2 regions of the Clostridium chromiireducens genome follow, and region 2 is predicted to be linked to the other one. Evidence: a T-box and tRNA genes for the amino acid it is inferred to sense, from the RefSeq annotation. Region 2 holds a T-box; the other holds one or more tRNA genes.
The links. A T-box is a leader RNA that pairs with one kind of tRNA and senses whether it is charged. The one in region 2 lies ahead of serS (serine--tRNA ligase), so its partner is inferred to be a tRNA-Ser.

Region 1 (5,326 bases), on a different contig from region 2:
TCACAAAATGATTCCAATTACAATACAATCGAGTATATGTATAAAAACTCTAAAAAGAGAGGGATAGACGGCATACGCATATTGAATGCAGATGAAATATATGAGATAGAACCTAATTTAAAAATGAAGGTAACTAAAGCCCTATACTCTGAGAATACTGCAGTAATATCTCCTTATAATTTAGTAGTATCTTACGCAGAAGTCGCATCTGATAATGGGGTTAACTTTAGACTAGAAGAGGAAGTTATTGATATTAAGAATATTTCAAAAGGTTTTAAAGTAACTACAAATAAAAATAAGTTTACTTGTAAATTTGTTATAAATACAATACCGAATGAAAATTTTAATGATAAGTGTTGTGGTACAATGTCTAATAGAAAAAATAATAAAATGAAATATATATTATTAAACGACAAGTTAGAAAATAGTAAAAGTACTATTATTATAAATGATATAAATAAAGAGACATTTGTCATGAGTATTCCAACATCATCGAGAAGAAATTTAATTGGAATAAAAAGTGATGATTATTTAGGGCTAGAGAGCGAATTAGAGTTATCAAAAAGTATTTTGGAATATATAAAGAAAGAACTCATAGCTAATATATTTACAGAAACATATAATGAAAATAGTATCATTATAGATGATAGTAGTCTCAATGATGGGTATATAAAGGTTATAGGAAATCATTATGCTAAAGTGACAATCGCACCTGCTATCGCAAAGGATATTGAAGAAAAACTTAAAATAAGCATGAACATGACTGAGAAGAGAGATTATATAGATAAAAAAAGAGAAATATATGTATTCAGAAATATGTCAAATGAACAAAGAAATAAGATAATTGCATTAGATAAACGATATGGTAATATTATTTGTAGTTGCAATAATGTTTCGGAGGGAGAAATTATTGATTCTATAAGAAGACCTTTGGGTGCAAGAACAGTTGAAGGGGTGAAAAGACGCACGGGCATAGGTCTTGGCAATTGTAATGGTGCATCCTGTAATATGAAGATTATAAAGATATTAGCAAGAGAAATGAATAAAAGTGTTTTAAGCATAGTGGATGATTCTATGGATTCTAGAATTTTAGTAGGAAGAATTAAGGAATTTAATGAAATCTAGACAGGAGGAATTAATGGTGGATGATAGAGATATATTTACAAGTCTAGTTAGAATAAAAGGAAATCAAAATTATAAGGTTGTTTCGGTTAAAAGTACAAAGCCTATCGAAAAAAGATTGTGGAGAGAATTCTCTAAAGTTCTTAGTAGAATTTATGCCAGTGCTCCTATTAATATTGGAGATGTTATTTGCAGAAATATAATGAATACAGGCGTAGATATAATATGCACAAAAAAAATAGATTAATAATTTATAGAATTAATATAAGTTTTGCAGGTGACCTAAAATATAATATGTATTACTAAGTGGAGACATTAATAAATTATAAATAAAAAATATAAAAATTAGTTGACATAATTATAATTCACTGATATAATCATATTTGTTGTTAGACGTGGAAAGATGGTCGAGTTGGTTTAAGGCACCGGTCTTGAAAACCGGCGTGCGTGTGAGCGTACCTAGGGTTCGAATCCCTATCTTTCCGCCATTTTTTTGTCTAAAAAAGTATTTTAGAGGGCACATGGAGGATTACTCAAGTGGCTGAAGAGGCGCCCCTGCTAAGGGCGTAGGTCGGGTAACTGGCGCCCGGGTTCAAATCCCGGATCCTCCGCCAAAACATCTAATATTTTATTAGATGTTTTTTTTTATTTAAAGATATATTCATAATAAATTGTAGGAGATTTTAATCTATTATGAATTGGAATTTATAATAGATTATAGGGCATTATAAATTATATATGTTAAAATTAAAAATATTATAATAAAAATGTTGACAGTTATCATATTGCTTGATATAATAATTTTTGTGAGTTACGGAAAGATGGTCGAGTTGGTTTAAGGCACCGGTCTTGAAAACCGGCGTGCGTGTGAGCGTACCTAGGGTTCGAATCCCTATCTTTCCGCCATATATTTTTTAATTTAAATATAGAGGGCACATGGAGGATTACTCAAGTGGCTGAAGAGGCGCCCCTGCTAAGGGCGTAGGTCGGGTAACTGGCGCCCGGGTTCAAATCCCGGATCCTCCGCCAAAAACATCTAACGTTTTGTTAGGTGTTTTTTTGTTTTAAATAAATTTACTTTATTAGAATTGTGTGCTCATAGTTTGCTGAGATAAATATTGATTTAAGTTTTGAAATTAAAACATTATAATTAATGATAAGCATAGATATATAAATACTTAATTTACTTAAGAAGGTGAATTATGATTAAGGGTAAGAAAATATATTTAAGAGATGTAGAAAGAAAGGATATTATTATTTTATATAGGTTATTTAATGAAAATATTGTAAAAAGGTATAGTATTATTCCTAATGATATCCATAGCAATGATGAAGGTGATAACTTAAGAAAAGCATTGAGTATATTAAATGATAAAGATATTTTAATTGGTTTTATAACTTACAAGGAGAGTAACTGCCATATAGGGGTATACTCTATTGGAATAACAATTGGAAGCAGCTATTGGGGGCATAAATATGGTGAAGATGCTATAAAAACTTTACTAGCGTATCTATTTATGAAATTAAATGCTATACGGGTTGAGCTAGAAGTTATAAGCACTAATTTAAGAGCTATAAATTGTTATAAAAAGTGTGGACTTATTGAAGAAGTCATAAAGAGAAATAATGTTTATATAGATGGAGAATATTTAGACACCATAATTATGGGTATACTTAGAGAAGAACTGATTTATATTTAAGATGTAAGGGTGTGAAGATACAATGAGTATAAGATTTATTTACGGAAGAGCTGGAGCAGGAAAAAGTAAATTTTGCATTGATGAAATAAAAAGTCATATAAATGATAATGCTTTAGGGAATAAATTAATTTTATTGGTTCCAGAACAATACACATTTACTACTGAAAATAAAATATTAAAGTTTATTGGAGAACATGCTTTTTTGAGATCAGAGGTGCTTAGCTTTAAAAAGATGGCTCATGAAGTTTTTGATGAATATGGTGGGCGTGTTAAAGAAATAATTAAAGAATCTGGTAGAAATATGCTTATTCATAAAGTATTAAATGAGAATTTAGATTCTTTAGAGTATTTTAAAAAAATATCTAGAGAACAGGGTTTCAATGAAATTGTATCAGAGATAATTTCAGAGTTTAAAAAGTATAGTGTTGATATTGATAACTTGAAAAAAATTGATGAAAAGACAGGCGATCCTGAGTTAATTAAAAAAATTAGAGAATTAACAGTAATTTATGAAGCATTTAATTCCAAAATGCATGAGAATTATATTGATGGAGATGATGAGTTAACTTTATTAAGTAAAAAAATATTAGAAACTAACGCTTATGAAGGCTCAGAAATATGGATAGATGAATTTACTAGTTTCACACCTCAACAAATGGAAATAATAAGATTATTGGCTAAGAGGTGTAATAGAGTAAATATAACTCTTTGTATGGATAGAAAATCTACAGAGAATGGGAATGAAGATGTAACTGATATCTTTAATATAATAAAGAATACAGAAAACAAATTATTAAAATTAATGAAAGATAATAATATAGCATATGATAAGCCAGTTTATCTAAATAACAATGAGCCATATAGATTTAAAGATAATGAGGAACTTAGGCATATAGAAAAGTACTTTTTTACTTATCCATTTAATGAATATAGGAAGGATTGTAGAGGAGTATCATTATATAAGGCAAATAATATTTATGATGAAATTGAGAATATAGCTAAAAGTATAACAAGACTTGTAAGAGATGATGGATACAGATATAGAGATATATCTGTAGTTTGTAGAAATATAGATGACTATGAGAAAATAACATCAGTAATATTTAAGGATTATGATATTCCTTATTTTCTTGACAAGAAGATTCAATTACTAAGTAATCCACTAGTTATACTTATAAGTTCTGCATTTGAAATATTATCCAAGAATTGGTCATACGAAAGCGTATTTAAATATTTAAAAAGTGGATTAACGGGAGTAATTAATTCATATATTGATGTTTTAGAAAACTTTGTTTTAGAGCATGGAATAAGGGGATATAAGTGGACAGTAGAAGAGATAATCAGAGAAAGTTGGTTTAATGATAATGATGAATTAACTGATGAAAAGATATTGATATCTGAAATCATGGAAGAAATCAGGAGGCCGCTAATAAATTTTCATAATAAAATAAATGGAAAATATAAAGTTAGAGATATATGCACAGCTATTTATGAATTTTTGCTTGAGATTAAAGCTTTTGAAAGAATAGAAGAGTGGATTGATAACTTTGAAAAATTAGGGTTAGAAGATAAGGTAAAAGAGTATAGCCAAGTTGAGAGTATAGTTATAGATATATTGGATCAAGCAGTTGATGTAATTGGAGAAGAAACGCTAGATTACTTTGAGTTCTTTAAGATATTAAATTCAGGATTTACTAATGAGGAAATAGGAGTAATACCTGTAGCCTTAGATCAAGTTAATATAGGTGATATTGCAAGAATTAAGGGTAGAGATGTAAAGATTCTTTATATAGTAGGAATTAATGATGGAGTGCTACCTGCATCTAAGAAGGATGAAGGAATTATATCTGATAGGGATAGGGAGATACTAAATGATATAGGTATAATCTTAGCCACAACAACTAGAAATAAAGTATTTGAGGAGCAATACCTCTTATACATAGCTTTAACAATAAGTAGTGAATATTTAATGTTGTCATATCCAATGTCTGATTTTGAAGGAAAATCATTAAGACCATCTATAGTAATACCTAGAATAAAAAAAATACTTCCTAAGTTAGTAGAAGAAAGTTCAATTTATAATTTAGAAGATCAAAGAAATCCTTTTAGTAAGGTTATTGCACCAATAGCAACGTTTAATGAACTTATACTTGCTGTAAGAAGAGATTTTGACAAAGAGGATATAGAGCCATACTGGCCACAAGTATATAACTGGTTTAAAGAAAATGAGCAATTTAAGAAAAAGGTTCAAAGTATATTTAAAGGACTTACATATTCAAATGTAGGGGATAAAGTTGCAAAGAATAAACTTAGAAAATTATATCAAAATGATATGGGAAATTTAGTCTTTAGCGTTTCAAGATTAGAGAATTATGCTGAATGTCCATTTTCATATTTTATACAATATGGTTTAAAAGCAAAAAATAGAAAAGTATATGAGTTCACTCCACCAGACTTAGGTTCATTTGTACACGAAATGTTAGATTCATTTACGAAGAGAGTTA
Region 2 (5,326 bases):
TAACTATTTCATAAGAGAAAATAAGCTTAAATGAGTTTGAATTTTTAATTACATTGGTGTAAACTGACTATTAATTAAAAAATTAACTTAATAGTCAATTGAGAATGTATTGGAATATTAGATATTTCTATTATTCAACGAGAAAGAGACTTATAAAAAAGGAGAAGTATGAATAAATTATTAGGACTTATAATTAAGATAACATTTGGATTTTTTTTATGCGCATGCGGAACAGTAATGGCTCTAAATTCTAATTTAGGATTAAGCCCTTGGGATGTATTTCATCAAGGTTTAACAAACGTAACGAGCTTAACTATAGGACAGGCTAGTATTGCCGTTGGAGTAGTTATTGTAATAATTACTAGTATGTTAGGTCTTAAAGTAGGACTTGGAACTATTGCAAATATGATAGTAATTGGGTGTTTCATTGATCTAATTATATATGCTAAAATCATTCCTGTTTGTGATAATGTATATATGGGAATATTAATGATGATAGGAAGCCTATTTATGTCCGCTATAGGAAGCTATTTGTATATTGGATGTGAAATGGGATGTGGTCCAAGAGATGGACTTATGATTGCACTAGTAAAGCGTACAGGCAAGCCTGTAAGTATAATAAGATTTTGTATAGAAATGGGTGCTTTAATTATCGGCTGGATATTAGGAGGATTTGTTGGTGTTGGAACATTAGTTACTGCATTTGGAATTGGGTATTGTGTGCAGCTGATTTACAAGTTGTTTAAATTTGATATAAGGCAGTTGAAACATAGAAATATAAAAGAAGGATTTAAATTTGTTAACGAGTGCATAACCAACTAAGGACATAAAGGAAGATACGCGAATTTTCCTCATTCTGATTTATTATGGGATAAGAGGATAATTCATAGAATAAACATTATATATAGCTTTTTAACACTATATTAGGTGACTCATATAAGTGTTAAAAGAACTAATTTAAAGCCCAACTCAAATAGGATTTTCTAGAGTTGGGCTTTAATATTTTAGGTGTATTATTGGGGTTGTATAAAACTTAAGATTTCTTAAGAAATTTTTATAAGAGTTGTAAGCTCTACCTTCTAAAATAAAATTATGATATTTAGAGGGGAGTAGAAAATATGAAAAATGGATTTAGGAATTTTTTGATAGTTATTATTACAATCTGTGGGACTTGGTATATAATACAGTATGCAGGGTTGGGATTAAATTTAAAAGGCATAAGAAGTGCAGGAAGTAAACTTTATTTAAGCGAAAAGGATAAATCATCAGATGCAGATAATATTAACATAGATAAAGAATTGGTATTAGTAAATAGCGAACATGGTTTAGGTAAGTATTATCAACCTGAAAGTCTAACTATACCAGATATATCGTTTGCTAGTGGCGTGAGCCAGGAAGAAAAACATGTAGCTGGAATCATTGAAAAACCTTTAGAAGAATTAGTAGATTCCGCTAAAAAGGATGGGGTAATATTGTTTGGTAACTCAGGTTACAGATCATATAAATCTCAAGAAAATACATACAGTAACAGAGTGAAGTCGCAGGGAGAGAAACTTGCAGATGCATACGTAGCTAAGCCGGGATTTAGTGAACACCAAACAGGATTATGTATTGATATTACTAATCAAGATAAGAATTTAATAAAAGGAACAAAGGAAGCAAACTGGCTCGCAGAAAATTGCTATAAATTTGGTTTCATTATAAGATATCCTTACGGAAAGAAGAGTATAACCGGTATAGAATATGAGCCATGGCATATTAGATATGTTGGAAAGAATGCCGCTAAATACATCTATGATAACGAAATAACCTTAGAGGAATACTTAGGGAAATAAATATACTAAAATAATATTTATAACAATAATTATATGAAGTGGAGGCATAAATGAATAACAATATTCTTGTAGTAGACGATGAGAAAGAAATAAGAAATTTATTAGAAATAAATCTTAGAAACGAAGGATATAATGTTTTTAAAGCAAGTCACGGAGAAGAAGCTTTAGCAATATTAGATAAAGAAGACATTCATTTAATTGTTTTAGATATAATGATGCCGGGGATGGACGGATTAGAAGTTTGCAGAAGAGTAAGAGAAAAGTATAGTATTCCAATTCTTATGCTGAGTGCAAAAGGTGAAGATATGGATAAGATACAAGGAATTATGACTGGTGCAGATGATTATGTATGTAAGCCCTTTAATCATTTAGAACTTACGGTTAGAATAAGAGCACTACTTAGAAGAGCATATTTTTTAAATAATAAAATGCAAGTTTCAAATGACATAATAAGAATTGAGTCAATGGTTATAGATAAGAGCAAGCATAAGGTGGCAATAGATAGTAATGAGGTGGATTTAACAGCAAGGGAATTTGATATTTTATATTTATTGGCCACAAATAGGGGAAAAGTTTTTAGTGGAGAGGAAATTTTTGAAAAGGTATGGAAAGAAAGATATTATCAATCTAATAATACTATTATGGTGCATATGAGTAGAATTAGGGATAAAATAGAACAATACATGGAAGGAAATAAGATAATTCATACAGTATGGGGAGTTGGTTATAAAATTGAAAAATAAAAGATTATATAAATATTGGTTAACGTCGCTCTCTGATGTTCTAGTTTCTGTAATATTGATGTATATGACATTATTTGTAAGTAGTGAAATATTAGTTTATTTATATATAAACACAAAAATTCAACTCATTAATTATATCTTTAAATTCTGGCGCATTATTGAGAATAATATATTTGGAGACAATATCTATATAATTATTCAAGTGTTTCTATTTACAATATTCTATTTGCTTATTACATATAGAAAAACTAAGAGTTTAGTATCTATCATGGATGAAACTGAAATAATGTCTAATGGTGATTTGGATAGAATAATAGAAGTTAAATCAAAAGGCGATATTAGAAAATTAGTAGAAAATATAAATGGTATAGCAAAGCAGCTTAAAGATGTAACATTAGAAGAAAGAAGAGCACAGCAAACTAAAAATGATTTAATAACTAATGTTTCTCATGATTTAAGAACTCCATTAACTTCAATAATAGGATATTTAGAGATTATAGATAATGATAAATATGAAGATGAGGTAAGATTAAGATATTATGCAAATATAGCATATGAAAAAGCCAAGGGGTTAAATTTGCTTATAAATGATTTGTTTGAGCTTACTAAAATGCAGAATAACAGTATTAATATAAATAAAACTACAATTAATTTAGTTGAATTATTAGGTCAGGTAGTTGCTTATTTTGAATATCAATTTATAAGTGCAGATATGCAATCAAGAATTAATTTTTCAAATGATAAATTAATAATAAATGCAGATGCAGGAAAATTAGTTAGAGCATTTGAAAATTTATTGTCTAATGCAATTAAATATGGTAAAGATGGTTTTTATGTAGATGTAATAACAAAGCTTGAGGATAAAATGGCGGTAGTTCAGCTTATAAATTATGGTCAATCAATATCATCAATAGATTTGCCTTATATATTTGACAGATTTTACAGGGTAGAAAAGTCAAGAAATAGCAGTATTGTTGGATCTGGACTCGGTCTAGCAATAACAAAAAATATTATTGAACTACATGGTGGAATCATTTCAGCCTATAGTGATAGAGAAAGAACTGTATTTGAGGTTAAACTACCAATTAATATGACTATGTAGTTAATAAAATAATTTGTAAAATATGCTTCTTTAAATGGTTGCAAATTCTTATATAAGCATTTACTTGAAATTTTCTTGAAATGAATATATAATTAGAGAGTATGATTTATATAAATTTGATTATACTAATAAAAATCTAATTAAATTGTATATATGAACATAATAAACAATATATTAGACAAAATATCCATAACAGATATTGAATAATAAAATAATTAGATTAAACAGCGATGATAAAAACTACGATTTATAAATTTCTTCAGAGAGCCGATGGTTGGTGAGAATCGGTGAAAGGTTAAGTCTTTCCACTTTTGGAGCTGTATATGATAAAGCACAATTTTATTTGTGCCTAAATATAAAGGTTAGTAACCTCTATATTACTAATGAAGTGGCTGATTTATATTATTTATCAGCAATTTGGGTGGCAACGCGGATTATTCCGTCCCAATATATATGTTTATATATTTGGGGCGGTTTTTTATTTCAATAATTTATATTTAACCAGGAGGTAACAAAATGTTAGACATTAAATTCGTAAGGGAAAATCCAGAGATTGTAAAGCAAAACATAAAAAATAAGTTTCAAGATAATAAGTTAGGGTTAGTTGATGAAGTATTAGAATTAGATATTGAACTAAGAAAAGTTAAACAAGAAGTAGAAGCTTTAAGAGCTGATAGAAATAAGTTATCAAAACAAATTGGGGGCTTGATGGCTCAAGGTAAAAAAGAAGAAGCTGAGGAAATTAAGCAAAAAGTTAATGCTGATTCAGAAAGAATGGCTGAGTTAGACGTTAAAGAAAAAGAATTAGAAGAAAAAGTTAAAACTATCATGATGACTATTCCAAACATAATAGACCCAAGTGTTCCAATTGGTAAAGATGATAGTGAAAATGTAGAAGTAGAAAAATTCGGTGAACCAGTTGTTCCAGATTTTGAAATTCCATATCATACTGATATAATGGAAAAATTAAGCGGTATTGATTTAGACAGTGCTAGAAAGGTAGCTGGTAATGGCTTCTATTACTTAATGGGAAATATAGCTAGACTTCATTCAGCAGTAATTTCTTATGCTAGAGACTTTATGATAGATAGAGGGTTTACATATTGTATTCCACCTTTTATGATTCGTAGCCAAGTTGTAACTGGTGTTATGAGTTTCGCAGAAATGGATGCTATGATGTACAAAATTGAAGGTGAAGATTTATACTTAATCGGAACAAGTGAACATTCTATGATTGGTAAGTTTATAGATACAATATTACCTGAAACTGCACTTCCTCAAACTTTAACTAGTTACTCACCTTGCTTTAGAAAAGAAAAAGGTGCTCATGGTATAGAAGAAAGAGGAGTATATAGAATTCACCAATTTGAAAAACAAGAAATGATCGTTGTATGTAAACCAGAAGACAGCATGATGTGGTATGAAAAAATGTGGAAAGATACAGTAGATTTATTCCGTTCTTTAGATATACCAGTAAGAACTTTAGAATGCTGCTCAGGTGATTTAGCAGATTTAAAAGTAAAATCAGTTGACGTAGAAGCTTGGTCTCCAAGACAAAAGAAATATTTCGAAGTGGGAAGCTGCTCTAACTTAGGTGACGCACAAGCTCGTCGTTTAAAAATTCGTGTTGATGCCAAAGATGGAAA

Region 1: it has a tRNA-Ser gene. The T-box ahead of serS (serine--tRNA ligase) is inferred to sense a tRNA for this amino acid. The anticodon was not compared.

What each region holds. Positions count from the first base shown of each region.
Region 1 covers NZ_QXDJ01000010.1:1,902-7,227, forward strand. Annotated here, with positions in the region: gene D2A34_RS24965 (NAD(P)/FAD-dependent oxidoreductase) at 1-1,125, shown strand, start outside; gene D2A34_RS24970 (DUF1667 domain-containing protein) at 1,142-1,369, shown strand; tRNA gene D2A34_RS24975 (tRNA-Ser) at 1,520-1,610, shown strand; tRNA gene D2A34_RS24980 (tRNA-Ser) at 1,646-1,736, shown strand; tRNA gene D2A34_RS24985 (tRNA-Ser) at 1,938-2,028, shown strand; tRNA gene D2A34_RS24990 (tRNA-Ser) at 2,061-2,151, shown strand; gene D2A34_RS24995 (GNAT family N-acetyltransferase) at 2,325-2,822, shown strand; gene addB (helicase-exonuclease AddAB subunit AddB) at 2,845-5,326, shown strand, end outside.
Region 2 covers NZ_QXDJ01000001.1:30,788-36,113, reverse strand. Annotated here, with positions in the region: gene D2A34_RS00130 (YczE/YyaS/YitT family protein) at 169-822, shown strand; gene D2A34_RS00125 (M15 family metallopeptidase) at 1,119-1,835, shown strand; gene D2A34_RS00120 (response regulator transcription factor) at 1,886-2,578, shown strand; gene D2A34_RS00115 (sensor histidine kinase) at 2,568-3,680, shown strand; T-box leader at 3,902-4,130, shown strand; gene serS (serine--tRNA ligase) at 4,197-5,326, shown strand, end outside.